3 regions of the Thalassotalea crassostreae genome follow, and region 3 is predicted to be linked to each of the others. Evidence: predicted binding sites of a transcription regulator. Region 3 holds the regulator's gene; each other region holds the start of a gene.

What was found. Region 3 encodes sigma-54, which starts transcription at its own class of promoters, with help from an activator protein. Its sites were predicted from a motif close to GTTGGCACGNNNNTNGNNT; they were not measured.
Region 1: a site for sigma-54 is predicted at 4,738-4,756, ahead of LT090_RS15265 (PEP-CTERM sorting domain-containing protein). Genes of this name have one in related genera too.
Region 2: a site for sigma-54 is predicted at 4,474-4,492, ahead of LT090_RS01000 (TorF family putative porin). Genes of this name have one in related genera too.

Annotation. Positions count from the first base shown of each region.
Region 1 is NZ_CP017689.1:3,511,308-3,521,536, forward strand. It holds gene gpmI (2,3-bisphosphoglycerate-independent phosphoglycerate mutase) at 1-808, shown strand, start outside; gene LT090_RS15250 (murein hydrolase activator EnvC family protein) at 849-1,979, shown strand; gene LT090_RS15255 (RDD family protein) at 2,119-2,682, opposite strand; gene LT090_RS15260 (divergent polysaccharide deacetylase family protein) at 2,933-3,718, shown strand; gene LT090_RS15265 (PEP-CTERM sorting domain-containing protein) at 4,034-4,696, opposite strand; gene LT090_RS15270 (S1 family peptidase) at 4,835-5,635, opposite strand; gene prsT (XrtA/PEP-CTERM system TPR-repeat protein PrsT) at 5,628-8,369, opposite strand; gene xrt (exosortase) at 8,692-10,029, shown strand; gene LT090_RS15285 (glycosyltransferase family 2 protein) at 10,047-10,229, opposite strand, start outside.
Region 2 is NZ_CP017689.1:207,879-218,107, reverse strand. It holds gene LT090_RS01020 (S1 family peptidase) at 177-1,427, shown strand; gene LT090_RS01015 (FHA domain-containing protein) at 1,418-2,380, shown strand; gene trpS (tryptophan--tRNA ligase) at 2,447-3,451, opposite strand; gene rpe (ribulose-phosphate 3-epimerase) at 3,510-4,187, opposite strand; gene LT090_RS01000 (TorF family putative porin) at 4,554-5,219, shown strand; gene LT090_RS00995 (DUF2970 domain-containing protein) at 5,467-5,646, shown strand; gene LT090_RS00990 (Dam family site-specific DNA-(adenine-N6)-methyltransferase) at 5,678-6,502, opposite strand; gene aroB (3-dehydroquinate synthase) at 6,568-7,635, opposite strand; gene aroK (shikimate kinase AroK) at 7,639-8,157, opposite strand; gene LT090_RS00975 (type IV pilus secretin PilQ) at 8,296-10,229, opposite strand, start outside.
Region 3 is NZ_CP017689.1:559,440-569,668, reverse strand. It holds gene LT090_RS02530 (calcium/sodium antiporter) at 1-868, shown strand, start outside; gene LT090_RS02525 (KpsF/GutQ family sugar-phosphate isomerase) at 889-1,863, shown strand; gene kdsC (3-deoxy-manno-octulosonate-8-phosphatase KdsC) at 1,877-2,425, shown strand; gene lptC (LPS export ABC transporter periplasmic protein LptC) at 2,422-2,988, shown strand; gene lptA (lipopolysaccharide transport periplasmic protein LptA) at 2,978-3,514, shown strand; gene lptB (LPS export ABC transporter ATP-binding protein) at 3,552-4,280, shown strand; gene LT090_RS02500 (RNA polymerase factor sigma-54) at 4,443-5,939, shown strand; gene hpf (ribosome hibernation promoting factor) at 5,964-6,251, shown strand; gene ptsN (PTS IIA-like nitrogen regulatory protein PtsN) at 6,254-6,706, shown strand; gene rapZ (RNase adapter RapZ) at 6,715-7,560, shown strand; gene LT090_RS02480 (HPr family phosphocarrier protein) at 7,569-7,844, shown strand; gene mgtE (magnesium transporter) at 8,004-9,362, shown strand; gene pmbA (metalloprotease PmbA) at 9,417-10,229, opposite strand, start outside.

The DNA of each region.
Region 1 (10,229 bases), 910 kb from region 3:
TTGCATTGAAATCAATGACGGTGATTCAATGATTTTCATGAATTTCCGCGCCGATCGTGCTCGTCAATTTAGCCGCTGTTTTACTGAACCTGATTTCTCAGGCTTTGTTAGAAAGAAACAACCTAAACTTGCCGATTTTGTTATGTTGACCGAATACGCTGCAGATATTGATGCACCGGCAGCCTACCCACCTGAAGCTTTAAATAACGTACTTGGTCAATGGATGGAGAAGCACAACAAAACCCAGTTGCGAATTTCAGAAACCGAAAAATATGCGCACGTTACTTTCTTTTTTAGTGGCGGCCGTGAAGACGAATTTAATGGCGAGAAACGTATTTTAATCCCTTCACCACAAGTGGCAACTTACGATCTTCAACCTGAAATGAACTCCACTTTGCTTACCGACAACTTAGTCGAAGCGATCGATAGTCAAGAGCATGATTTAATTATTTGTAATTACCCAAATGGCGATATGGTTGGCCATACCGGTAAATTTGATGCTGCGGTAAAAGCATGTGAAGCAGTTGATGCATCGATAGGTCGAGTATTGGCGGCATTAGAAAGAACGGGTGGTGAATGTTTAATAACTGCCGACCATGGTAATGCTGAAATGATGGTAAATAGTTCAACCGGTCAAGCACACACTGCCCATACTTGTGAGCCAGTACCACTTATTTACGTAGGTCGTAATGCTAAAGTAGCCACTCAAGGTGCATTAAGTGACATCGCACCAACGTTACTTCACTTAATGGCGATGGAACAGCCGACAGAAATGACAGGCCAAACATTGATGACAGTTTGTGATTAAAGACCTGTCTGCTTATTTCACCAGTAAACTAGCAAAGACAATGTCTACATTGTCTTTGCTAAGCTGTGCATTTTTTGCCAGCGCAATCTTGCTAACTTCAACCGCAAAGGCAAGCAAAGATGATGCCCAAAATGACCTATCACAAGTTAAATCAAAGATAGAACAACAAAAACGTCAACTCGAAGAAAACAATAAGCAGCAAAAAGAGATTGTGGCGAAGTTACGCGAGGACGACCTTAAAATCGCCGATACTGCCGCCAAAATGAATAAAACAAAAAAGTCACAGCAGCAGACAAGAACAAAAATTACTGAGTTGAAAAAACAACAAGCGGTATTAGAAACAAAAAAGCGCCGCCAAGAATCAGCACTTGGCGAACAAATACGTAGTGCATACTCAAGTGGTACTCATGATTATTTGAAACTGCTTTTGAATCAACAAAAACCTGATAAAGTACAACGCACTCTAACTTATTATCAATATCTCAATGATGCTCGCATGAATAGCATCGAAGAGTTTGAAGTGATCCTTAAAGAACTATCTCAAGTCGAACAAGAGCAACAACAACAGGCTAAAAAACTTGAACAACTTGTGGCAAAGCAGCTCGAACAGAAAAAAGAAATTGAGCAACAACAAGCACAACGTCAAAGTACCCTTAAGTCATTAAACTCTAAAATACTTACGTCCAAACAACGTTTAAATAAGCTAGAAAATGAAGAAAAATCTCTTATTCAAACATTAGCGCGTATTCAAGCACAATTACGAAAACAAAAAGAGTTAAATGGTTTAAGTAAATTAAAACGTAAACTGAAGTGGCCTGTTAAAGGTTCGATTAAAAACAGTTTTGGCACCAAAAAGCAAGGATACTTGCGCTGGAAAGGGGTGCTAATGAGTGCTCGTGTTGGCAGTGATGTTACGAGCATCCATAATGGTACGGTTCTTTTTGCAGATTGGTTGAAAGGTTATGGTCTAGTTATTGTAATCGATCATGGAGATGGATACATGAGCCTTTATGGCCATAACCAAGCGTTGTTGAAAAATGTTGGTGACCGCGTAGAAATCGGCGAATCAATCGCCTTGGCGGGACAAAGTGGTGGCCAACGTCAACCTGGAGTGTATTTTGAAATTCGCCATAAAGGCAAACCGGTTAATCCAAAACTCTATTGTAGATAGCTGTTATCTATAGCGGCAAGGTTGATAGTATCAGATAGGTTGCAGACAAATTACTGGTAACAAAAAAGCGACTTTCTAGTCGCTTTTTTGTTTTTATAATTAGACGCTTAATAAAAGTTTATACTATTAGCTTCTTAACTTAAGCAACGGCATGTGTCGCTGCATTTGGCTTCACCACTACGATTGTACCTGCCAACATATCTTGTATTCCTTGGCACTTTTTATTCAATAGCATAACCAACAACTCACTCATCAGCCAGTAACCAAATAGTGTTGCGCAAAGGGCAGCTTGTGCTGGCAGAAACTCTGCGTAATAGGCTTCGCGTGCGAAGAAACTTTGTTCTGCAAATAAACCAAAATCCATGCTAACGAGCGCCGCTAAAGCCATCCCTGTCGCTATAACAGAAAAACCAATATCAATCGCACTTCGTTTGAATGAACGATTAAAGTCTATGCGCTCATAGTTGGTAGATAACACCATAATACCGAGAAAATGCTTTCCGAAAGTTGCACCGTATTTACCGTGAAAGTAATAACCATAATAGCTATAAGCAAAATGAGAAAAGACTACAGAAATAAGTGCAACACCGATATTAATGAACGCAAGTGACGAAAGTATTAGACTTGGTACTACTATTATCACGCCATCAATGACGTTAGCCATCATTCGTTGCCAAACATTTGCATAAACTAAATTCTTCATAACCGATCTCTCACAAGCACTTTTAATGCCCTAACCATACTGCTAATTAAGAGTGTAATCAAGTTGTAACTAAGTTTAATTGCTTTGTAACCCTTGCTACATAAGGCTTTGTAAATATTGAGTTATTATGTGATTAATATTTTTTAAATATTTTGCTAAGCGCTCGATCTTATTAAACTTTATTGATATGCTCGTAGTTACAAATAACTCTGTTTGTTCAGAGTAAAAATTATAAAAATAAGAATTTTCTGTGCGTATATTATTTTCCTTTATTATTTTTGTATCGTGTTCAGCCTTAGCCAACGCTAATAGCAAAATCGCCATTGTTATTGACGATATAGGTTATCGCTCGACTGACAAATCCGTTTTAAACCTTCCTAAACAAGTTACTTTTTCTGTATTACCTCATACGCCTTTTGGCCGTGAATTAGCTGAAAAAGGTAATTTACAGCAGCGTGACATATTGCTTCATGTTCCTATGGAATCTATCAACAATCTATTATTAGGTCCTGGAGCGATTACATCAGAAATGGATGAAGAAGCCGTTAAAAAGACCTTAGCGGCATCGGTTGCAGATATTCCACATGTCATTGGCGTAAATAATCATATGGGTAGTCGCCTAACACAACTTGAGCGCCCAATGCGCTGGACAATGCAGTTTTTAAAAGAAAATGATTTGTTCTTTTTGGATTCAAGAACGAGTCGATACTCGCAAGCAGGATATGTTGCAAAAGATACTGGTGTTCCGGCATTGAATCGCAGAATTTTTCTCGACAATACAATCAACGAAGAGTATATCGAAAAACAGTTTTTAAAACTTATCCAAATTAGTAAGCGCGAAGATGTGGTCATTGCGATTGCTCACCCACACCCAGAAACAGTTAATGTGTTAAAACGAATGCTACCTATGCTAAAGAGCAACAACATTGAGTTGGTGAGTATTTCAGAGTTATTGCCCGCTCAAAATGCCAGCTTAATCGCAACTGAATCTTCAAGTGCTAGCAATGAAGCCATCGCTGCAATTGCGCCCAAATAAAAAAAGAAAACAGAAAACAGAAAAAGAACAAAAGAAAAACCAAACTATAGATAGTTAAAAACTCTAGTAACGCTTTCGGAATAACAACCGCTTACAAGTCGCCCTAGTTTGTATCAGCTCTTAGCATTAAGAGATGCGCTGACTAGGGAAAACCGCTTTCTCAGTATCGCCCCTTCGCCTTTTACTTAAATAAATAATGCTAATCATTAATACAAAAATAAAATTTCGACTTTCAAACCGATTTTTAGACAAAAAAATAGCCAGATAAAATCTGGCTATTTTGCTACTCAATTATATAAAATAATCTATAAAACTTTATAAGCGAGCGCTTTTTCTACGGCTTGCTACAAGACCAAACAAACCTAAAGCAAATATAGCTACGGTTCCTGGTTCTGGGACATTAACATTAGTACCTGGACGACCAGGTTCTATAGATGCACCAGTGATATATCTATCGGTACCATCATGTGCAACAGTAAACATCGTACCAATTTGAACTACGCCCCCGAAATATGATGAAACCGGATCACCATGACCCACTCGAGTAAAAGCATCGAACTGTACTTCTTTACTTTCGTTCGCAGCATTAGTGAATGCAAAGTATAACGTTTCAAGTTCTTCTAAGTTATCATCACTTCGGTCTAGACATTCATTCGCTTTACTACCATCATTTTCGTCATTTATCGTAACGCCAACCCCAGGTGCTTTACAAACCCCCAGTCCGGCGTCATCCCAATCAAAATAAACAAATGCATCTACTTCATCTTGACCTGCACCATAAGTTGCAGTGATGGTTAAAAATAAATCCCCACCTAAATCAAGTGTAATAGAGTCCCATATACTTTCCCCTACATTGGGTTGCGCTAATGTATCTGGACCATCACTATCAGCCATGGCTTCAAAATCTAATATAATTGCCTGAGCTGTACTAACAAATCCGAAAATACAAAATATAAACATAACTAAAAGTTTTTTCATTTTGCTCTCCTATTAATTTCGTTTCTTATCAATAGTAGTACAAGCAATTAAGGTGCCATCATTTAAAAAGCTTACAAATACAACAACCTAAGTTTTTTACATCTGTTCTCTCAAACAAAAATGTAAAGTTTTCTGACACTATTTACTTGCCCTATATTCGATATTAATATTTTCTTTCTGAATCATTTCTTGTAAATAACGCACAGGAATCGCATAAGTGATACCGCTTGGGTCACTGATTGCTGATTCCTTAGTTCGTTTTACGAAAACCTTATTAATTATTCCAATTACTTCGCCGCTATCTTGCAGATATAGTGGACTACCACTGTTTCCTGGGTACGCCACGGCATCTAACTGATAAATCATGAACGGGTTTTTCAATGTTTTTATTTGTGCTGCTGTCAATTGTTTTGCATCATTTGCGGGTATTACAACAGGAGTTGTCGCGGCAATGATGCCTTGATGAGTCGCCGGATATAAACCAAGCACAGATCCAATTGGAAAGCCGGTAAAAGCAATTGCTTCGCCGTCATTGCGGAATGATTTTTTTGCTAAAGTTAACGCCGGCAATGCTGAACCTTGGATTTTTAATAGCGCCAAATCATGTTGTTCAGAAAATGCCTCAATTGTGACACTTCTTATATCGCCTTTCTTGCCCCTTCCGCTAAAAATAACCCGATGAGCTTTATCAGCTAGTATCTCTTTCGGCTTTACAACGTGGTAATTAGTGACAACATAGAGGCCATTGCCGATAACAAAACCACTTCCATAAAGCTGATTTTGCGGGCTTAGGTTTGGATCATAAATGCCCACCCCAACAATACTCGGCTTAACTGCCTTTACAGTTTTCTGTAGAGTGTTATGCGCCATAGCAGGTGCATTAATTAACACCATTATGAGCACACAAATAAAGCGAATATTGATATTGTAGTTACTCATTTAATAAATCACTTACTCGCTTTTTATTTGCTGAATCAGGTATTCCATCCAGCACAGTTTTAGCGTCCACCAATTTATCGATGTGGATAAGTGACTCAGCATAATGCAATAAAACTTCTTCTTCATTTGGTAATTTAGTCACTACAATGGAAAGCAATTTAAACGCTTCCTGGTAATTTCCTTTACGCATATGGGCAACCGCTAAAGTATCTTGTATCTGCGGACGCTCTGGGGCAAGTTCTATTGCTTCTTTCGCGGCAATTAAAGCTCGGTCATACTCTCCTACCATAATAGCCGACCAAGCAAGGTTGTTTAGTGCAACAAAATTTCCAGGTTTTTCATCGACTAATTTTTGATAATAGGTTAACGACTTCTGTGGTTCTACTTTGGTGTTTAATTCTGCCATAATATTAGATAATACCGGCCTTTCGCCAAACTTCTCGATCCCAGATTCGACCACTGCTAACGCGTCGTTATTACGACCAAGATTCTGTAAGACTTGAGTGTAGCGATAAAGAGACTGTACTGTCGGTTTTTGCTTATATGACGCTTCAACAAATCGCAAAGCAGATTGGTTATCTTTGATTGCCATATAATATTGACTATTCACGCTTAAGAATAACTGCTGATCCACTTGAGCAGCATCAACTTTATCGAGCACCTGCTTAGCGCTGTTATAAGATTTGCTCAATGTCAGATAATTTACTTCATACAATAGAAGGTTTTTCTTCGAAGGAAATCGTTCTTGTGCCTTCTTAACTTCAGTAAATGCTTGTTGATGTTTTTTCTGAGCTTCAAGAGCAAATAATATTCCATTTTGAGCAACAAACGATGTTGGTTTTACACTTTGTAGTTGCCTAAATAACTGCTCCGACAATACATATTGTTTGGCTCGAAATGCCATTTGAGCATAAGTAGTTAGATAAATAGCATCGTTATTAGCTTGTTGCTTTACAACTTTTAAATCAGCAAGAGCTTGTTCTCGGTTACCAGTGTTCTCTAATGTCTTTGCTCGAGCAATGCGATAAATCAAATTTTCTTCAATGTTTTCGATTTTTTGTTCAATAAATTCTAATGCAGCGTTTTGATCTTCTATACGACCCGAAAGATTAACCAATAATTCAATACCTGCAGAATGGTTTGGATTAATATCAAGTAATTTTTTTACTAGCTCAAAACTACGGTTATAACGTCGTTCGCTATATTCATAGGAAGCAATATTCAACAGCGCGCCAATACTTTCAGGGTTTACCGTCAATGCTTTTTCAAAAGCTTGTATTGCTAGTTGCCGGTTTAGTTGACTCTGCCAAACGATACCCTGTGCTAAATAGCCACCATCTTTATCGGGAAAATCATTCACCCATGAGTTAGCAACAGTCATTGCATCTTGATATTGTTTGTTTTGAATAAAATTATATAACAATGCTAATCTGGGCTGCTGGAACTCAGGATCGGTTGCAATTGCTTGGTTCAAGTCTTCAACTCCAGAAGTATCATTTACCGATAACTTGAATACGCCTCTCTTACTTAACATTTGTGCATCGTTCGTATCAATGTCGTCCATTTTTTGGATGTATTCTTTAGCTTTTTTACTGTCTCCAGATTTTAGCAACGCCACACTCGCGCTAGCTAACAACTGAAAATCAGCTTCACTAATATCACCTAAAGAATCAATAACAGCTATAGCATCTTCGGTATAGCCTAATTGCAGTTTTACTTGCGTAAGTATTTGTTTGGCGAAATGATTATTCGGTAAACTATTTTCAATAGGCGCTAAATGATGATATGCCATTTCAACGCTATCTATTTTGTAAAATGCAATACCTGCGATCATATTCGCTTTAAATAAATCAGGTTGGTTAGTTAATGCTATTGATGCATATTCCGTTGCTTCTTTATAATTCCCATTTCGTAATTGAACTTCAGCTTTAAGTTCATTCACGATGGCAGAACTTGGAAAACCTTTTAGTAAACTATTGATATGCTGTTCAGCAAGTTCAAGGTTATTAGCCTGAATAAGTACATTAATGTGATTTATTTGAACAACAAGATTGTGAGGGTGTTTGTCAATGTATCGTTCAAAACCAGATAGTGCTTGTTCATAATTTGCATCGAGCACATAAAGATTAGTCAGTAATAGTGTTGCATCGTCAAATTCAGTGTCATTTTCTGCAAGCGATTCTGTTAATTCTATGGCCAACTGTAATTGTTGTTCGTTTGCGGCAACCCAAGCTTTCGCCAACTTATGGTAAAAATTTTCAGTTTGCTCAAAAGCCAAGGTTTTAGCTAGTAGCTGCATTCCTTGGTCAAAATTAGAAATTTGTGATACACCAATTCCAACTAGTGAATTAATCGTCGTTAAAGTATCTGGTTCAAGGCCAGATTGAGAATCAATGAGTTCAATCGCCCTGTTTGTATCTCCAATATAGAGATTCACTCTAATTAGCTCTGGTAATATATGATTTGCATCGCCACCTAATTCAAGAGAGCGATTGAATTCCTTTTGTGCTCCAGCAATATTGCCCGTTCGTAAATAACTTTGCGCTAAAAGAAAGCGGCTATGAGCAACCTCTTTATTAATCTTCACCGCATTTTTAAGCTCAATAATCGCTTCTTTATACGACTCTTTACTCATCAATTGCTCGGCACTTGCAATATATTCTTGTTCAGACTTTTTTGGACTACATGCCAATAGACAGGCACATACTGTGGATATTATCAGTTTATTTTTCATTTCACATCCCTTGAGGTTAGTTGCTCATTAACGCATAACCATTTGTGATTTATCATTATTTTATTTGTTAACTAGTATAATGTTATATATTTAAGCAATTAATAAGTATAGATGAAAATTTAATGAATATAAGCTAAAACTTATATTAATATTAACAAGATCATTACAACCTTGTTTAGCAGAATATAAACTGTGGCCGTATAACTACTTTCAAATAAATAAGAGAATTATAGCGAGTCAATATAGATTACTAAAAAGCAAAGTTATGTCTATACTCACAACAGCAGCTAATAAAAAATAAAATGGATATTTACAGCTAACAATGAACGATACTAATAATAAAAAGAGTTTAAACACCTTGTTTGTGTTGGCACTAATACATGTCTTATGGCTATTGTTAAATTGGCCGATCATGCAAACACTTGTACGTTATAGTTTTGATGATGGCACATATTCACATGCGTTTTTAATTCCAATTATTACTGCTTACTTATTCTATGTTTTGTGGCAAGAAGGTAAATTAACATTTTCAGAAAAAATTAATTATCCTATTCTCGTTTTACTTGCTATCAGTGCCTTAAGTTTTATCCAGGTCTATTCTGCACAAATTAGTCTATTATACTGGACGCTATCCTTAGGCGTTCTTGCCTTATCAACGACACTTATTTTTAACAATCGCCTTATCGTTTTTGCCGCTTGTTGCTATTTAGTTTTTCTATTCCCTATATGGAACGGTCTCACCACACCGTTGCAGCAGCTTTCAACCTGGGTGAGTAGTTTTGTATTGAGCCTAACAAGTATTCCAATTTATGTTGAAGGAGCTTTTATATCGCTACCTGCAGGTAAGTTTGAAATAGCCAACGGCTGCAGCGGACTGAGATATTTACTGGTGTCGCTAGCAATTAGTTACCTATACACGTTTCTCTATATTAAGTCGGTCAAAAACAGTGTTACTTTCTTGATTTTTGCGATTCTTGGAGCACTGATTACAAACTGGATTCGCATCATTTTGTTAATTCTTATCGGTCAGTATACTGAAATGCAATCACCATTAATGACCGATCATAATAATTTTGGTTGGTTCCTCTATCTACCTTTCTTGATTGTGTTATTTTTTCTAGGTAACCGTTTAAGTACGCCACAAAATCAGGAGAGCTGCGATGAAGTAAATGATGGAAATAATGATAGTAAAGCAAGCCTGCATTTGCCGTCTACCATTATTGCAACAATGGTATTAACTCTATCGGCAAGCTTTTGGTTCTCTTTTGGCAAAGCGGAGATGGTAGAGGCAAGTGAATCTCTATATGAACCTAAAATATTTAATTATTCTGGCAAACAAAAGAACAATGACGGCGATACAGTTTCGATTCATTACAGTTATCAATGTGGTGACCTCGATTGTAAACCAACCTTTCACGAAAATAATTTAGTTCCAAACGGTTGGAGAATCGTATCGACAGACAGATACAATGATAAGCTAGAGCTAGTTGTAAGAAATCGAAACCAATACGCTAAAGTAACTGCTTGGTACCAGTTAGATCAATATAGAACAGGTAAAGCGAGTGCCTTTAAGTTACAGCGACTTAAGCAGTTTCCATTTTCACGGCAAGAGCCTGAATTACATTGGCAATTACAAAAGTGTCCAAAGCAATGTAAATAGTTAGTTCTTTGGAGTCGCTAGGAAATATGTTTTAGCGTTTGGGACCACAACAATTTTCTTAAGATAGACGCGCTAAAAAACATTAACTTGCCTTCAAAACCTGGGCACTTTCCACCAGAAGTCATAAGTGCTGTGTAGATAAATATTCTGCGTAACTCAGGGTGTTGTTTATATAAAGCCCAATGCTTCCTCAATAATTG
Region 2 (10,229 bases), 350 kb from region 3:
AGCGCAATTATATTTTTTATACTATTAAAAGTAGATGAGAATATTAATAAAATCTAATGAGAATGATAATAAATTTTTGATTACCTCTAGCTATATTTTAAACCCTTTAAATAACAGTCCTTTATCGAACCAAAATATCGTGGCACAATGGATTAAAATAATAATCAGGATGACAAATGACCCGTATACTCATTATTCTGTTGAGCCTTTTCAATTTTTCGCTACACGCAACCGAGCAAGCTCAACAAATATTTGCCGAAATGGCTCCTTCACTTTTTCAAATAAGATTAATAGACAAAGCCACAGGTGAAAAGTCGACAATAGGATCTGGCTTTCAAATCAGTGAGGATGGTTACATTGCCACTAACTACCACGTTATTTCTGGCTTTGCTCAACACCCAGACAAATACATTATTGAATACGAAAATCACATTGGCGAAAAAGGTCAGTTAACACTACAGACCGTCGATGTGATCAATGATTTAGCTATTGTCCGCTTAGAAGAAGACTATCAACCTCAATATTTTACTGTCTCTACAACAACGCCAACTAAAGGTGAAGAACTATATTCTTTAGGTAACCCTCATGACTTGGGTATGATAGTTGTGCCGGGAACTTATAATGGCCTCAAAAAAGAATCATTTAACGACCGTATTCATTTTACTGGCTCCGTTAACCCAGGTATGAGTGGTGGTCCTGTAGTAAATCGCTTTGGTGAAGTCGTTGGTATTAATGTTGCGTCTTCAGGAAATCAAATAGGCTTTTTAATTCCTCATCAAAAATTAGCGGCATTAATAAACCAATTCGAAGAGCAAGTCGCGTTGACAATTGATCAACAAATCACCGCACAACTCAAAAAGAATCAATCTGAACTACTAACGGACATTTTATCCTCTACGTGGCAAAGCAAAGCATTTGCCACAGCGTCAATACCTAAAACAGGGGTTAATTATATTCGTTGCTGGGGTAATTCAAATGCAGATAAACCAAATGCGTTAATCTTTACTGCCGTAACTAACTGTCAAATGGAAGATTACGTTTATTTATCCGAGAACTTTAATACCAGCACTGTAGACATGGAGTTTCATTATCTTTCTGCGGAAGATATTTCTAGTACTCGCTTCTATCAAATTTACCAAAAGCAAATTAACCGTGCAGTTGCAAGCAATCGCGCAGGTAAAGAAGACGTCTCAGAGTTTGAGTGCCAACATGACATCACCGAAAACCAAGGTAACCTTCGCAACAAATCAGTTTTATGTGTACGCGCCTACAAAAAATACCAAGGATTATTTGATGTGATGTATATCGCCGCAAGTATTGATAAAGGTAATCAAGCCATCGTTAGCCATTTTACTTTATCCGGCGTTGAGCAAGAACTTGCCCAACAATTCAATAAGAAATTTATGGAGTCGGTAAAATGGAATTAATCATTGAAGAAATAAGTCGTGGTAAGAAACTAATAGGTCGCCATAAATTTGCCACCGAATCAATCACTATTGGCCGAGGATATCAAAATGACATCATTTTATCTGACCCGCATGTGTGTTCGGATCACTTAGCAGTAAAATTGGAAAATGGCATTTGGTATATTCGAGATCTTGAATCTCTCAACGGCTCTCGCTTAACCAATAAGATGCCGATCACTTCTTGGCAAGTACTAAACTCTGGTGACATTATTCGCATCGGTAAAAGTCAGTTACGTTTTTTCTGCAGTTCACATCCTGTAGCCGAAAGCTTACATTTTTCTGCGACAGAGGAATTAGTAGAGAATATTGGTCGATGGCCAACGGTAATCGCTATGTTATTACTGTTTAGCATCCTTAATTTTACAATGTACTATCTCAATCAGGGCACTAAAGAAATTCAGTATAGTGACTTGTTCATCAGTGTTGTTGGAACAACGATTGCCTACGCTCTATGGCCACTAATCTGTTCATTAATCGCCTTTATGAACAAACAAGAGACTCGTATTAGCAGTCAATTAGGGGTAAGTTTTGTCATCATCAACCTATTTTGGCTGGTCGATTTTGTTAATGCATTCCTTGGGTTCAATCTCTCTAGTCAATGGGCTTGGCAGTGGTTAATCGCTATTACAACAATTGTATTAACATTTACTATGCTTTGGTTTAACTTCTTTATTGCGTTTAATCAAACCAATAAACGCCGAGTTAAAATCGCACTTGGGATTACGGTCTTTATTTATGGTGGCTTATATCTTCAAGAAATGAGCGTGCAGCCGGAGTTCAACCCTTACCCGGTTTATGACAGTACATTAATGACACCTGAATTTTCGATTAGCGGCGCAAGTTCAAGCGACGAGTTCATTGAACAGAGTAAAGAGTTATACAGTACAGCGAAAGAGAAAGCCGACGAAGAATAATTAATAGAACGTCAAAAAAAACGCAACTCATAGAGTTGCGTTTTTTATTTGTATTTTTTTATCTATTTATGGGCGAGCAATAAAACCAATTGCGTCATAAACCGACTTTAAAATCTTGTCAGCTTTTGCAGATGCTTTTTCAGCACCTTCACGCATTACCTGATCCAAAAATTCTTGGTCTTGACGGTATTCATGATACTTCTGCTGAATAGGTTCTAATAAAGCAACTACCGCATCAGCTACATCACCTTTCAAATGACCATACATTTTATCTTCATATGCTGGAACTAACTGCTCAACAGTCTTACCTGTTGCACATGACAATAACGACAACAAATTAGATACACCAGGCTTTTCTTCTAAGTTGTAATAAATGTTTGCTTGCTCATCTGAATCGGTCACTGCACGTTTAATTTTTTTAGTGATCTTTTTCGGGTCTTCTAACAAACCAATAAAGTTACCTGGATTATCGTCCGACTTAGACATTTTCTTATGAGGATCTAACAGGCTCATAACTCGCGCACCGTGTTCAGGGATGAAAGGGTCCGGCACGGTAAATGTGTCGCCATGAAGATTATTAAAACGAGTCGCTATATCACGGGCTAATTCTAAGTGCTGTTTTTGATCATCGCCAACCGGAACACGAGAAGCACCGTAAAGTAGAATATCGGCTGCCATCAATACTGGGTAAGTGAACAAACCAGAATTCATATTCGCTTCAGATTTTGCAGACTTATCTTTGTATTGTGTCATGCGATTTAATTCGCCCATTTGGGTATAACAATTTAATACCCAACTCAACTGAGCGTGTTGAGGTACATGAGACTGAATAAAAATAGTGCTCTTCTTAGGATCTACACCACAGGCTAAATATAACGCTAAACCATCTAGAGTCGCTTTTCGTAACTCGTCGGCTTTTGGGCGAACAGTGATAGCATGTTGATCAACTAGCATGTAATAACAGTCGTGATCATCTTGCATGCCTACCCATTGCTTTAAGGCACCAAGGTAATTACCGATAGTTAATTCACCTGATGGCTGACAGCCACTTAATACGATTGGTTTGCTCATAATATTTTTAAACCTTAAATATTGTTCTAATAGTGTACTAGTATTGTTCTATTTTAAATTAGTCTTGTTTTACAGTCGCCAGATTGTGACGCATATTATCAATAACTGTTTTGTAGTCATTCTCTGAAAAAATAGCTGATCCGGCAACAAACATATCAGCACCGGCAGCGGCTATTTCAGCAATATTATCAACTTTTACGCCGCCATCAATTTGTAAGCGAATGTCGCGACCACTTGCTTTGATTTTTTCTTTAACTAGCTTCAGCTTATCTAAAGTTGATGGAATAAAAGATTGGCCACCGAAACCTGGATTAACCGACATCAATAAAATGACATCAAGTTTATCCATAACAAAATCTAAAACCTGCAGCGGTGTTGCTGGGTTTAATACTAAGCCCGCTTTACAGCCATGATCTTTAATTAGTTGCAAAGTACGGTCAACATGATCACTGGCTTCAGGGTGGAAAGTAATAATATCTGCACCCGCTTTGGCAAAATCAGGAATTAAACTATCGACAGGCTTAACCATTAGATGCACGTCAATCGGTGCGGTAATGCCATAATCTCGCAATGATTTACAAACCATAGGACCAAACGTCAGATTAGGTACAAAGTGGTTATCCATTACGTCAAAGTGCACTACATCAGCACCAGCAGCTAAGACATTGGCTACATCGTCACCTAGGCGAGCAAAATCTGCCGATAGAATTGATGGAGCGATTAAAAATGAAGACATAATACTTTCCCTTTTTGGAATTAGCGCTACTTTACCTAATGACAGCGCTAGTTTGAAGAGATTTCGCGTTATTTACTGCGATTTTGTGTAAATATTAGCTAACACTCACCTCACATCTCTTGGATAAATCATCCGAATACCCTGATTTAAAGCATTGCACAGTTTTTGAACACAGCGCACTAAATAAGCGCAATATCTACTTCAGCTAATTTTTACTTTTATTTTTCTTTATTTTCTTATCCCTTTATAAACAAGGGGTATAGAGCCATTTCACAATAAAATTTGAGTTGGCATTTCAATTGCAACAATAAGCTCAGTTACTTTTTAAACTTTAAATCAATTATAAAAACATTAGGTGGAAATAAAATGAAAAAAGCAATCTCAGCAGCAATCCTAGCATCAACATTAACAATGACTGCAGGTTTATCAACATCAGCATTAGCGGTAGACGGTTTAAGTGCAAATGCAGCAGTTACAAGTAATTACCTATGGCGTGGACTTGAGCAAACAGGTGGTCAAGCAGCTGTGTCTGGTGGTATCGATTTTGAAAGCGAATCAGGATTTTATGTAGGTACTTGGGCATCTGACGCTAGTTGGGCTCCAGGCATGACTTATGAACTTGATTTTTACGGTGGGTTTAGCGGTAGCATCAGCGACAATATTGACTTTGATCTTGGTTTTATTTACTTCGCTTACCCAGATGAAACGTCTGGCGACGCAGATTTTGCAGAAGTTTATGGTAGCGTTTCGTTTAGTTCTTTAACGTTAGGAGTTGCTGTATTAGCTGAAGGCGAAGGCGCTGATGCAGGTGATTCAATTTATGCTTCAGCAGACTATAGCATTGCATTAGGTAATGATGCTGAAATAGCATTGCATGTGGGTTCTTATACTGGTGATTGGTTAGCTGAAGAATCAGTAGACTACGGAGCAAGCTTAAATAAAGACGGATTTACCTTCGGCGTTTCTGCAACAGATTTAGAAGATGATGACGTTAAAGTTTACGTGGCTTACGCTGTTGATATCGATTTATAATCGAATTGATTGATTTTAGAAAACGTGAATACATCGTATTCACGTTTTTTTTTGCCTAACAGGACGTTTCTCATCAATGTGAGCACAGCATTTTTATCTCTCGAAAATAACATTTTGAATACAAAATTATCATTTCAACTTTCAATGCAGCTTTTAAGTCAGCACTAATTTTTGGTTTTGCTAGTCATTGGTGTAATCTATAATTCTATAATTCAATAATTGATGCGTTGAGCGACAGGAAAAATAAGTGAATTTAAAAAATACAATTGCTAGCGTTGCCGCCGCTTTTTTCGGGGTTCAGAGTGATAAAAATAGAGAACGAGATTTTAGTCAGGGAAAATTTAGCCATTTCGTTATCGTTGGCGCAATTGCGGTAGTGCTGTTTGTATTAGCGTTAATTGCTATCGTAAATATGGTTTTACCTTAAACAACGGCGCTTTGCATTACGTACTTATTATTTAGCTTGGCTTATATAACGCCAACAGCTCGCTAACTTTGTTTCGAGTTCCGCCTTTTTGACTGATTGTTCTGGCCACTTTAACGCTTTTTAATTTGTCAGCATGTTCATATATTTTACGCGTCCAAATAGTATCGTGATTAGATATTAATACCGTAACATCTTTATCTCTTGTTACTTCTTCGGCGGCATTAGCTAAATCTGCCTGTTCGTCTAAACCAAAGCCATTGCCAGCATAACTGGTGAAACTTGCGGTTTTACTTAGTGGAACATAAGGTGGATCGCAGTAAATTATGTCACCGTCTTTTGCTCGTGCAAAAGTATCACGATAACTCTCACAAACAAACTCAGCGGTCTTTGCTTTCTCGGCAAAAGCGTATAGCTCCTTCTCAGGGAAATACGGGCGCTTATATTTACCGAAAGGGACATTATACCCCCCTTTTGAGTTATAACGACACAGACCGTTATAGCCATGCCTATTCATATACAAAAACAATAACGACCGTTGGTAAGGATCAGTTGTGGCGTTGAATTGCGCCCTTATTTGATAATATTCTTCGGCGACATTGAATTGTTCAGTGAAAATTTTGGCGGCATCATTAATAAACTTCTCTGGTTGCTGTTGCAATGTACGGTATAAGTTTATTAAATCGGCGTTAATATCATTGATTAAATATTGGTTGTAATGAGTATTAAGAAAGATAGAACCAGCACCAGCAAATGGCTCGATAAGACGAGCACCTTTAGGCAACATCTTTGCAATGGTATCGCTTAGTGAATATTTACCACCAGCCCATTTTAAAAAGGCTCTTTGCTTGTTGTTCATGTTGTTATTCTTATTACTGCTTGATAACAGGAGAGTTGAAGTGAATGAGTCTAGTTAACTAGACGCTAAATCACTAGCTTTAATTGTTCGAAGCTAATGTTATCAAAAATTTGAGTTTTGCCAATAGCAGTAGGAATTATCAAACGAATATTACCATCAATGTTCTTTTTATCGCGGCTCATATGTTCAATAAAGTGTTCGAAAGTCATCTCTTTTGGCGCTTCAACGGGCAAATCAAAATATGAAATCAAGCTGATAATTCTATCCACATCGTTTGCTGTCAAATAACCCAAATTAGCAGCTAAACGACTGGCTTGAACCATGCCGGTAGCAACGGCTTCACCATGAAGCCAAACTCCGTATCCCATCTGAGCTTCGATTGCGTGACCGAAAGTGTGACCTAGATTCAATAATGCTCGAACCCCAGACTCTCTTTCGTCTTCACTAACAATGTCTGCTTTTGCCTGACAACAACGTTGGATCATTTGTTGCAGTATGCTTGGATTTTGTTCTTTAATTGCTTCTTTATTTTGCTCTAACCAATCAAAAAACTCTATGTCACCTAAAATGCCATACTTTATCACTTCAGAGACACCGGCATTAAACTCTCTAACCGGCAGTGTATTAAGACTATCAATATCGATGATCACAGCTTTAGGTTGATAGAATGCACCTATCATATTTTTACCTAAAGGATGATTAACGGCAGTTTTGCCACCGACAGATGAGTCGACTTGCGACAATACCGTTGTCGGTATTTGAATAAAATCGACGCCACGTTGGTAACACGCTGCAGCAAAACCTGTAATATCACCGATAACACCGCCACCTAGAGCGATTAACGTAGTGTCTCGGCCGTGTTTGTTTGCTAACAAATGACTCATAATTAATTCAAAGTTAGCTAAATTCTTTTGAGCTTCACCATCTTTAATAATAATCACATCAACATCGAAACCCGCTAATGAGTGCTTTATTTTATCGATATACAAAGGTGCGACAACATCGTTACTGACGATACAGACTTTTTTGTTTTTAATATGACGAATTAGCGGGTTGCTGTTTAATAACAACCCTGCTTCGATATAGATGGGATAGCTGCGATTGGCTAATTGAACAATTAATTCAGCCATCAGAATTTAGAAATCCAATTTTTCTACGATCTTATTAGCAACAACTTTTGCTGATTGATCGTCAGTTTGAACAGTAACGTCAGCAATCTCTTCATAAAGAGGGTTGCGTTCAACCGCTAAATTTTCTAATACAGTACGAGGCTCTTCTTTGGTCTGTAATAATGGACGGCGACGGTCGCGTTGGGTACGAGCTACTTGCTTATCAATTGTCGTTTCAAGATAAACAACAATGCCACGAGCAGATAAACGGTTACGAATATGATCACTGATCACAGAGCCACCACCAGTCGCTAAGACAATACCTTGCATTTCGGTAAGGTCTTCAATGACAGTTTCTTCGCGTTTTCTGAAGCCGTCTTCGCCTTCAAGATCAAAAACCCACGCAATATCTGCACCGGTACGGCGCTCTATTTCTTGGTCTGAGTCAAAAAACTCAAGATGTAATTTGTCAGCCAATTCTCGGCCAATAGTGCTTTTACCAGCACCCATAGGACCTATCAGGAAAATGTTACGTTTTTCAGCCATGAGATTTCTTTAATACTCGAAAAAATTAGTTAACGAAATTGAGGACACTCCTCGAAAATTTTAAGGGCGCAATTATCGCAATTGTTTGGGGCAAATTGCAAGCATGCGCCTTAAAAAATCGTATTTGATAATATTTTGTTATAATTTTTCGGTAACGATTCTAGGTGTAACGAAAATAAGTAGCTCTTTTTTCTCGTTAAATTCAGATGTCGTTCTAAATAACCAACCTAAATATGGAATGTCGCCTAGGATTGGCACTTTAGACACAGAATTAATTACTTGTTGCTGGTAAATACCACCAAGAACAATGGTTTCACCATTATTCACCAACACTTGCGTACCAATTTCTTGGGTATCGATAGCCGTTGCTAAACCAGTACCTGTGGCAATAGTATCACCACGAGTATCTTGAGTAATGACTAGATCAAGAATGATACGATTATCTGGCGTAATTTGCGGTGTTACTTTTAAACCAAGTACCGCTTTCTTAAATGTTACCGTTGTTGCACCACTAGAAGCTGCTTGAACAAATGGAATTTCTGTACCTTGTTCAATGTATGCTTCTTTTTGATTTGATGTTGTAATTCTTGGGCTAGCGATTATTTCGCCTTTATTCTCTTGTTCCATTGCTGATAACTCGAGATCTAGAATCGTACCATCCGCTAATCGTGCAACCTGGAATGCAATCGCACCCGCTGGGTTTGCCACTGGTAAGTTAACGTTTAAGCGATCGTCAATCGACGGAATCACGCCTGAATTAGCAAGATCAGCGCCTTCTAAGCTACCGGAAGTTGAAGTGTCACCGCCGTTATGAGTCATCCCCCAACGTACGCCTAACTCTTCAGATATATTATCTTTTACCGTTACCATACGAGATTCAATAACAACCTGACGAATTGGAATATCAAGTACATTAATCATGCGCTTAATATCTTCAATTGACTTTGACGTATCACGAATCAATAACGTATTAGTACGTTCATCTACCGTTACGCTGCCGCGCTCAGACAGTAAACTAGTACCTTCGTTTTTCAATAAGTTAGAAAAATCCGATGCTTTGGCGTAGTTAATCTGAATGTATTCAGCATATAAAGGAGCAAGTTCAGCAACTTGCTGCTGTGCTTGTAGTTCTTTCGCTTCACGGGCAACTAGCTCATCGTTTGGCGCAATCATTAAGATATTGCCATCCATACGTTTGCCTAGCCCTTTAACTTTCAAAATGATATCTAAAGCTTGATCCCAAGGAACGCCATCTAAACGCAAAGTAATGTTGCCATTTACCGTGTCACTAGTTACTAAGTTAAAGCCATTGTAATCGGCAATAATCTGTAAAACTGTACGAATTGGAATGTCTTGGAAGTTTAGCGAGATTGCTTTACCGCTAAAGTCTTCACCATCTTCAAGATAAGATTTTTTCTCTTCTTTTTCTTTAACAGTTAAAGAAAAAATATTGTCTACTTGGTTATGCTCAAGCTCAAACGGTTTGCTTGTTGTAATTTCCAAGCGAGCATTGTTACCTTCTTTGAATGTTTCGATACTTGATACAATGGTGCCAAAATCAGTTACATCAAGCTTGTATAGAAGGTCATCCATAATATCAGTATTATGAAATTCAATTTGAATCTTGCCTAAATTTTCAGCAACATCAACGGCAGATTTACTGTCATCTAAAAACACCAATACTTGACCTATCTCAGCTTCACCTTTTCTAAAGTCAATGGCTTGAATGTTGTTGATAAAATCAGAATTAACGTCAGCTTGCGGGCTAGTTTTATCGAACGAAGATAAACTGTTTAATAAAATAACCAGCTTACCCTCAATAATTTCTGCTTGATAAAGCTTTAATTCATCTAGGAATATAGTTGCTTTGACTTTACCGGCAACTTGCTGCACATCAATGTACTTAATACCCGCATGATTAACTTGGGTATCGGCAAGTGGTGCTGCAAAGTTTTCAGCATCAAATTCAATCTCAATACGGGCAGGATCTGTAAAGGTCTTGATTTGAGGTTCGACAGTCAGTGCTTCTTCAAAGCCAAATGTAAATTCAACTTCATCAGCGAGCAAGGTAT
Region 3 (10,229 bases):
TGCACCGATGATTATTGGCTTAACAATAGTTGCCATGGGCTCTTCGGCTCCAGAAATGATCGTCGCTGCGACAGCCGCGTTACAAGGGTCTTCTGATACGGCAATTGGTAACGCCATTGGCTCAAATATCACTAACATAGCTTTAGTGCTCGGTATCACCGCTTTATTCAAGCCACTTCTTGTTTCATCGATGACGCTGAAAAGAGAAATTCCAATTTTGCTGGTTATCACGTTAATTGCCAGCTATATGCTATTTGATTTAAATTTCACCTTTATTGAAGGGGTGATTTTGATGGTAGGTTTTGTTGCCTTCATCAGTATTTTATTACTCGTTTCACTCAAACAGCGTAAATCAAACAAAATCGACGATCCGATGATCCTTGAAGCGGAACAAGACATTCCTGAGAATGTAAAAACTGCCGCGGCAATGTTCTGGTTAACATTTGGCATTATTTTATTACCTCTTAGCGCTCACTTTTTAGTAGATTCTGCAACTTTTATAGCTAAAGCTTTCGGCATCAGCGACTTAGTCATAGGTTTAACAATCATAGCGATTGGCACCAGTCTTCCTGAGCTTGCTGCCAGTGTTATGAGTATTATTAAAAAAGAAGACGACCTAGCAATGGGTAATATTATTGGCTCAAATATCTTCAATATTCTTGCAGTCCTTGCACTACCTGCTTTAATTGCACCTGGCACAGTTGATAGTGAGGTCGCAAGTCGAGACGCTCCGTACATGATAGGCACAACCTTTTTACTATTTTTGTTATGTTTTAGTAGAAGTGGCCAGTTTAGAATTACGCGCATGAAAGGCGCAGTATTGTTTATTGGCTTTATTGCCTACCAATATCTAATATTTAGTCAGTAGAATGGCTAAGAGAGATTTTAATGCCAAACGCAGAACAATTTAAAAATAATGCCGCTAAGGTTATCGATATAGAACAACAAGCTGTTGCTAATTTACACAAGTATATAGATGACAGTTTTACCGATGCTTGCAAATTGATGTTTGAATGTCAGGGCAGAGTTATCGTAATAGGTATGGGTAAGTCTGGTCACGTTGGCGGTAAAATTGCGGCTACTCTTGCAAGCACTGGTACGCCTGCATTTTTTGTTCACCCTGGCGAAGCAAGTCATGGCGACCTAGGGATGGTAACTAAAGATGATGTGGTATTGGCAATTTCCAACTCTGGCGAAACCGGTGAGTTACTGCAGATAATTCCGGTAATCAAACGCATCGGGGCTAAATTAATTTCCATGTCAGGCAACACTGAGTCAACATTAGCACAGTTAGGTGATACCCATATTTGCATCGCCGTACCGCAAGAAGCATGCCCTTTAGGATTAGCGCCAACATCAAGCACAACAGCAACATTAGTTATGGGGGATGCTTTGGCCGTCGCACTACTTAATGCCAGAGGTTTTACTGCTGATGACTTTGCATTGTCACATCCCGGTGGGAGTTTGGGTAAACGTCTATTATTAAGACTGACCGATATCATGCATAGTGGTGAACGATTACCAGTTGTGAACGAAGCGGCGTTAATCAAAGACGCTTTAGTTGAAATGTCGAAAAAGGGGTTAGGTATGACTGCTATCGTCGACAATAATAGTATTTTAACTGGTTTATTTACCGATGGTGATTTAAGGCGTATTCTTGATGAACAAGTGAACATTCATCAAGATCCTATTAGTAGCGTTATGACTAAAAAACCTATTGTTGCCAAGCAGGAAATGCTTGCAGCTGAGGCATTAAAGGCGATGGAAGATAAAAGCATTAACGGACTCATTATTGTTGACAATAAACATCAACCAATTGGTGCAATGAATATGCATGATATTCTAAAAGCAGGAGTAATATAACTTGTCGAAAACATTGGTAAATACTCTCTATGGGCAAGTTCCAAGTGAAACGCTCAGCATTGCCAAAAACATAAAATTGCTAATCTGCGATATCGATGGCGTATTCTCCGACGGCCGAATTTACTTAGGTAACGATGGTGAAGAATTGAAAGCCTTTAATACCAAAGATGGTTTTGGCATTAAAGCACTCGGTGACAGCGGCGTCGAAGTAGCCGTTATAACTGGCAGAAAGTCTAATATTGTTGAAAACAGAATGCGCTCATTAAATGTGAAGCATATAGTACAAGGACAAGAGGATAAGTTGCCTTCATTGAAAAAAATTGCAACTCAATTAGAACTTAATGCCGAACAAATTGCCTATATAGGTGATGATGTTCCGGATTTACCTTGCATTAAGCATGTTGCTTTAGGCGTTGCCGTGAATGATGCTCATCCATTAGTAAAACAAGGGGCTGATTACAAAACTTTTAACAATGGCGGCTGCGGTGCTGTAAGAGAGTTAACCGATCTTATCATGCAAGCCCAAGGAACGCTTTTAGACGCGAAAGGTAGTAGTGTATGAGTCGATTGCATGGTATCTCTACCATAGTTTTTGTTATTGCGTTAGCCATTTATGGTTACATGCAATGGCAGCAATCGCAAATAACAGTACCTATAATAGTGAATGAAGAAATCTCTCCAGCATTTGTCGCAAAAAAATTAAGTACCAGTCAGTATGACGCCCAAGGTCAATTAGTTCATACAATTTATGCTGAGAACATGACTTATTTTAGTCAAGATAATCAAACCTTATTTGAGCAACCTCAATATACCATTTTTCCGAAAGACAATAAGCCAACATGGACCTTAAGTGCAAAAACAGGTTCATTAACAAAAGGCCATTTGCTTTCGTTAAACGACGATGTAAAACTTGTTTCCTCTGAAGAAAACGGTTTAGTCTCTGAAATTTATGGCCAGTCATTACTAATGGACTTTAACACTAACATTATCTCTACCGAGCAAACTATAATAATTAAAGGCAAAGACTTTAGAATGTATGGCAGCGGCTTAGAAGTAGATATCAATACAACTAAAATGACGTTAATTAATCATGAACAAACAATTTATAAAAAACATGAATCGTAAATTATCACTTTCATTATTCGCTTTGCTTACTGCAACTTTTGCAAACGCTGCAGAAGTTGATTTTACACAAGAAATTAAAATAGTCGCGAAAAAACAATCAAGCGACTTAAAAAACAAAATTGCTAGCTATATGGAGGATGTAAAAATCACCCAAGGAAGCTTAAATATAGAAGCCGATATAGTGCAAGTGAGCAATGATGCAAACAGTGAAAGCAAGACTTACATAGCTCGCGGTAAACCAGCAAAATTTAGTCAATTACTCGATGATGGACAAAAGATTGAACTACAAGCAAATGAAATAAGCTATTCACCTTCTTCGCAGATGATCATTATAAAAGGTAATGCAAAGGTCAGCCAAGAAGGTAGTATGGTGCAAGGCGATATTATCACCTACAACATTGCTACCGAACAACTAAGTGCTGAAAGTACTGAAGCGGTTACTACAATATTGAAACCGGAAGCTAAAAAAGCGGTTGATAAAAAAACCGAAGAAAAATTAGATAGCACAATCGAAAACAATCAATAAATAAATAAATAAATACATTAAGTGATAAAAGAAAGCGATGACAGCAACTTTAAAAGCAGAAAATTTAGCCAAAGCCTATAAAGGCCGAAAAGTGGTAAAAGATGTCAGCATAACAGTGAACGCTGGACAAGTTGTAGGGCTGTTAGGACCAAATGGTGCAGGTAAAACCACCTCGTTTTATATGATTGTTGGCCTAGTTCCTTCCGATGATGGCAAAGTAAGTTTAAATGGTGAAGATTTAACCCTGCAACCTATGCACGAAAGAGCTCGTCAAGGTATAGGTTATCTACCACAAGAAGCATCGATATTTCGGAAATTAAGTGTATTTGACAATATTATGGCGATATTACAAACCCGTAAAGATCTCGATGACGTTGGCCGTCAAGAAAAGTTAGAGTCATTGGTAGAAGAGTTTAATATTGGACATATTGTTGAAAACACAGGGCAAAGTTTGTCAGGCGGCGAGCGACGTCGTGTTGAAATCGCGCGCGCGCTAGCGGCCGATCCACAATTTATATTGCTCGACGAACCTTTCGCAGGTGTTGATCCTATATCGGTTGGCGATATAAAAAAAATAATTTTACACCTCAAAGCGAGGGGGATTGGCGTACTTATTACTGATCACAACGTTAGGGAAACTCTTGATGTCTGTGAGCATGCGTACATTGTAAGCCATGGAGAATTAATCGCGGAAGGCAATGCTGAACAGGTGCTTAGTAACCAACATGTTCGAGATGTATACCTAGGTGAAAAATTCACGCTATAGTTAGTAAAGTGATATTTAAGATATCAAAGTAATTTTAATTAAGTAATGCTCTCTTTTATAATTATTACAGCATTACTTTTCACGCATTAAATTTAATTTTTGACAATAGAGTCAATATTTAAATTAATTTGCATAAATATTTTTTGGAATTGTTTTTCGACAATGAGACCTAGTCTTCAGCTCCGAATGGGGCAACATTTAACCATGACACCGCAATTGCAGCAAGCAATCAAATTGCTGCAATTGTCTACTCTCGACCTGCAACAAGAAATCCAAGAAGCTCTTGATTCGAACCCACTTTTAGAAGTTGATGAAACTGGTTCGAATGAATCAGATAGTGAATCAGGTAATGAGTCCATTGAACAAATATCTTCCGCAGAAGCTAGCCTTGATGGCACTGAAGATGCAGCACCTAGCAGAGATGAAATTTCGACAACAGAAGCCTTAAATAAAACCGAAATCCCAGAAGACTTATCGGTCGACAGTACCTGGGAAGAAAGCTTTAGTGCGGGTACATCTAACACTGGTATAGCAGCCAGTTCCGATGATGATTACGTCTATCAAGGCGAAACCTCAGATTCCATTCAAGACCACCTATACTGGCAAATGGAGTTAACCCCATTTACCGACACTGATAAGACAATTGCGACTACCATTATCGACGCTATCGATGACAGCGGCTATTTAACAATCACTGTCGAAGACGTGTTAGAAAGTCTCGGCGATGAAGAAGTAGAATTAGATGAAGTTGAAGCAGTATTAAAACGTATTCATTTATTCGATCCTATTGGCGTTGGCGCGCAATCAATTGCAGATTGTTTACTCATTCAATTATCACAGTTTGATAAAGACACGCCACATTTAGACGACGCAAAGAACGTTATTGAAAATCATATTGATTTACTCGGTAATCGCGATTTTAGAACCATTATGCGCAAAACTAAGCTTAAAGAAGATGAGCTTAAAGAGGTCATGCGATTAATTCATACGTTAAACCCAAGACCAGGTGATGCGATAGCCAAAAGTGACGAACAATATGTCATTCCTGACGTCAGCGTATTTAAGAAAAATGGCCGGTGGACAGTAGAATTAAACCCAGACACAGCGCCAAAATTAGGCATTAATCAACAATACGCAGCACTGACTAAAAGCAAAACCTCAGAGAGTGATGGCCAATTTATTCGTACCCACTTGCAAGAAGCTAAGTGGTTTATCAAGTCACTATTAAGTAGAAATGAAACCTTATTGAAAGTATCAAACTGTATCGTACAAATGCAGCAAGCTTTTTTTGAGCATGGACCAGAAGCGATGCGTCCAATGGTGTTAAATGATATTGCAGAAGCTGTTGAAATGCATGAATCTACAATCTCACGAGTAACGACAAATAAGTATATGCATACACCTAGAGGTATTTTTGAGTTGAAATACTTTTTCTCTAGTCACGTAAGCACTGAAAGCGGCGGAGAATGTTCTTCTACAGCGATTAGAGCGTTAATTGGAAAATTGGTTGAAGCTGAAAAACCAAGCAAACCATTAAGCGACAGTAAGATAGCTCTATTATTGTCCGAGCAGGGAATTAACGTTGCAAGGCGAACTATTGCTAAATATAGAGAAGCATTAGGAATCCCGCCTTCGAATCAAAGAAAGAGCTTAATTTAAACCGATAAAATAAGGATACAGCTTATGCAAATTAATCTATCAGGTCACCATGTTGAAGTTACCGATTCTATGCGTTCATATGTGAATCAGAAATTTGAAAAATTGGAACGACATTTCGATCATATTAATAATGTGTATGTTGTATTGAAAGTTGAAAAACTGCAGCAAATTGCGGAAGCAACGATTCACTTAAATGGTGGTGAAATATTTGGCTCCGCAGACCATGAAGATATGTATGCAGCTATTGATAGTTTAATTGATAAACTTGATCGTCAAGTTTTAAAGCACAAGGCTAAATTGTCTAAACACTAATTATGAATTTAAGTAGTATTCTAACCCCCGAACGCACACTTTGTGGCGTTAGGGGAAATAGTAAAAAAAACGTTCTGGAACAAATCAGTAGAGTTGCTTCGACTAAAATTAAAAGTTGTGATGAGAAGGCTTTACTCAATAGTTTAATGACTCGTGAAAAGCTTAGTAGTACTGGTATCGGTAATGGAATAGCAATTCCACACGGTCGAATAGATAACTCAGAGCAACCTATCGCAGTTCTCGTTACCACCGAATCAGCTATCGCTTTTAACGCTATTGATGATAAAAAGGTTGATATATTTTTTGCCTTATTCGTTCCCGAAGACCATTGCCAACAGCACTTAGAGACTCTGGCGAGTATTGCTCGTTTGTTAAGTAACAAAGACATCAGTAAACAAGTTAGGCGTTGTGAAACTTCTACACAACTATATTCACTTATAGAACGAAATACTTAAGGGTAATTATGAAATTAATCATTGTCAGCGGTCGCTCAGGCTCAGGTAAAACGGTTGCCCTCAGGGTACTAGAAGATTTGGGCTATTACTGCGTTGATAATATTCCGGTAAATTTACTACCAGCATTAACTCATACTGTAATTAACGACTATGAGAACGTTGCTGTTTCCCTCGATGTCCGTAACTTGCCTAGCAACCCTGATGACGCTAGCGAAATTATTGATTATTTACCCAATACAGTAGAATTAAGCATTCTGTATTTAGACGCAGACAATGATGAGTTGATTCGTCGATTTAGTGAAACCCGTCGACTCCACCCGCTAATCAGACAGAACATGGCTCTTGATCAAGCGATCGAATTGGAGAAAAAATTATTAGATCCGGTCGCTAGTCGTGCGGATTTATATATAAATACCACTAAGCTGACACCACATCAATTAGCCGATTTAGTGCGCGAACGAGTTTTGGGTACAACATCAGGTAAACTGGTTATTGTTTTTGAGTCCTTTGGCTTCAAATATGGAGTGCCATCTGATGCAGACTATGTGTTCGATGCTAGGTTTTTACCTAATCCATTTTGGGAGCAAGGGTTGAAAGCCTATAACGGCCTAGATCAACCGGTTAAAGATTTTCTACAAAGCCAGGCTATCGTGACCAAATTTGTTTGGCAAATAAATTCATTTATGATGACTTGGCTACCACACTTAGAACGCAATAACCGAACCTATTTAACGATTGCAATTGGCTGTACAGGCGGACAGCATCGTAGCGTCTATATTGCCGAAGCATTGGCTGAGCAGTTCAAAAAGCAGGACAAAGATGTGCAAATTAGACATCGCGAGATTAAACCGTAGGTAAGCCATTGAATATACTCGAACAGCTATTAGTTATTGAAAACAAACTTGGATTACATGCCCGTGCTGCAACAAAACTTGCCAAGCTTAGTCAGAATTATGACGCTAAAATAACACTTACTCTCGACAATAAATCAGCCGATGCAGGATCTATCATGGGCTTAATGTTGTTAACAGGAAGTCAAGGAAAGCAGGTACAAGTGAAGGCCGAAGGAAATGATGCAGAGCAAGCGATGGATGCCGTTTGCCAATTATTCTTAGACAAGTTTGATGAAGAAAACTAAGTATTTCGTTCTGTTAGAAAATAAACATAAACCTTATTTAAAGAAAAAAGCTGATAAAAACCGTTACTTACGTTAAACTTCTGATTATTAAAGCAAGTTATCTAACTGAAAATAGATAACCCTGCAAAACCAAGAACAATAATCGGCAAAGGGTGCATCATGCCGGAAATATCTGAACAAGACACAAGCCAAAAACGTTTACTCGAGATAAATACCGCTCTTGAAAGTGGTATGTTCGTTTACGTGCGTAAAATGTTTCAGAACTTACCTGCTTATGACATAGCCTTATTATTAGAATCCTCTACTGCACGTAGCCGTAATGTATTATGGCAACTCATCGACCCAGATTTACACGGTGAAATACTCGAAGAATTATCCGAAGAAGTGCGGAAAGGTATTTTGAAAAACATGCAACCTGAAAAAGTTGCAGCTGTTGCCGAAGGCATGGATATAGATGATCTTGCTGAAGTATTAAGAACCCTACCTGATTCGGTATACAACGAAGTACTGAAGTCAATGGACTCACAAGACAGGCTTCGAGTTGAGCAAGCGTTAGCGTACGACGAAGATACTGCTGGCGGTATCATGAACACCGATACCATCACCTTGCGTCCAGATGTTACCATCGATGTGATTTTAAGATATTTACGATTAAAAGGTGACTTGCCAGAAGCAACCGATTCTTTTTATGTGGTAAACCGAGAGGATAAATTTATCGGTTCGGTTTCGCTCGCTAATTTAGTTACCGCCCGACCTGTGCAAACAATCGCAGAAATTACCGATTATGATACGGTGCCTGTACCTGCCGATATGGACGAAACAGAAGTAGCAACATTATTTGAACGCCATGACTGGCTTTCTGCACCTGTTATTGATGAAGATGGTCACTTACTTGGTCGTATCACTATCGACGACGTCATTGACATCATCCGTGAAGAAGCAGAGCACTCGATGATGAGTATGGCGGGTCTCGACGATGACGCTGATACTTTCGCACCAGTCTTTAAATCAACGCAGCAACGTTCCGTTTGGCTCGGTGTAAATCTTATTACTGCCTTAATGGCTGTTGCAGTGTCTAGTATGTTTGAAGGCATATTGTCGCAAATGGCCATATTAGCGGTATTGAATACATTAGTACCAAGCATGGGCGGCGTTGCCGGCGCACAAACACTAACACTTGTAATTCGCGGTATGGCATTAGGTCATATTGGTGAAAACAACTCGCGGATTATTTTAGTTAAAGAACTTGCCATTGGTTTTTTAAATGGATTGATTTGGGCATTATTCATGGCCGCTATTGTCGCCATTTGGAAGTCTGACCTTGTACTCGGTGGCATAATCGCTTTTGCCATGTTAATGAACCTAACTGCAGCGGGCCTAGCCGGTGTTATCATTCCACTAGTGCTGAAAAAAATGAACATCGATCCAGCACTAGCTGGTAGTGTGATATTAACAACCGTGACTGATGTGGTTGGGATATTCGCGTTCCTTGGAACAGCAACCCTAATGCTTGGATAGTAGCGAACTTATTTGCACTTAGGCTGGCAAATAAGTCCTTTGCTACATCGCTATTTATTGACCAGAAACTTGCATCTCTTCGATTATCACCGAACCAGTTTTAATGCTGCCACGTAAATCAAAATCATTTCCTGTTGCAACAATTGAATTGAAGATATCTTTCAAATTACCTGCAATAGTGATTTCTGCAACAGGAAAGGCTATCTGTCCATTTTCTACCCAAAAACCTGCAGCCCCTCGTGAATAGTCGCCATTAACGACATTAACACCCTGTCCCATTAATTCAGTTACCAACAAGCCTGTACCGAGCGTTTTTAACATGGCGTCAAAATCACCACCATTAGCAGAAATCTGCCAATTATGGATGCCACCGGCGTTACCTGTAGAAGTTAAACCCAATTTACGAGCAGAATAACTTGTTAAAAGATAAGACTGTAATACCCCATCGGTAATAAATTCTCTATCTTGCGTAGCTACACCTTCGGCATCAAAAGAACTACTTGCAAGTCCGCGTTTGATATGAGGACGTTCTGAAATTTGTAAATGTTCTGAAAATACTTGCTTGCCAATTGCATCAAGCAAAAATGACGAGTTGCGATACAAGTTACCACCACTGATCGCTGAAATAAAATGACCAAAAATACTATTTGCCACATCGGCCCGAAACATCACAGGCACTTTCTGCGTACCGATTTTTTGACTATTTAGTCTTGCTACAGCTGCTTGCGCCGCTTCGACACCTATTTGTTTAGCAGCGACTAACTGATTAAATTCTCGACTAACGGTATAACTGTAATCACGTTGCATATCGTCATTTTCGCCGGCAATCATCATACAACTTAAACTATGACGGGTACTTGGGTAACC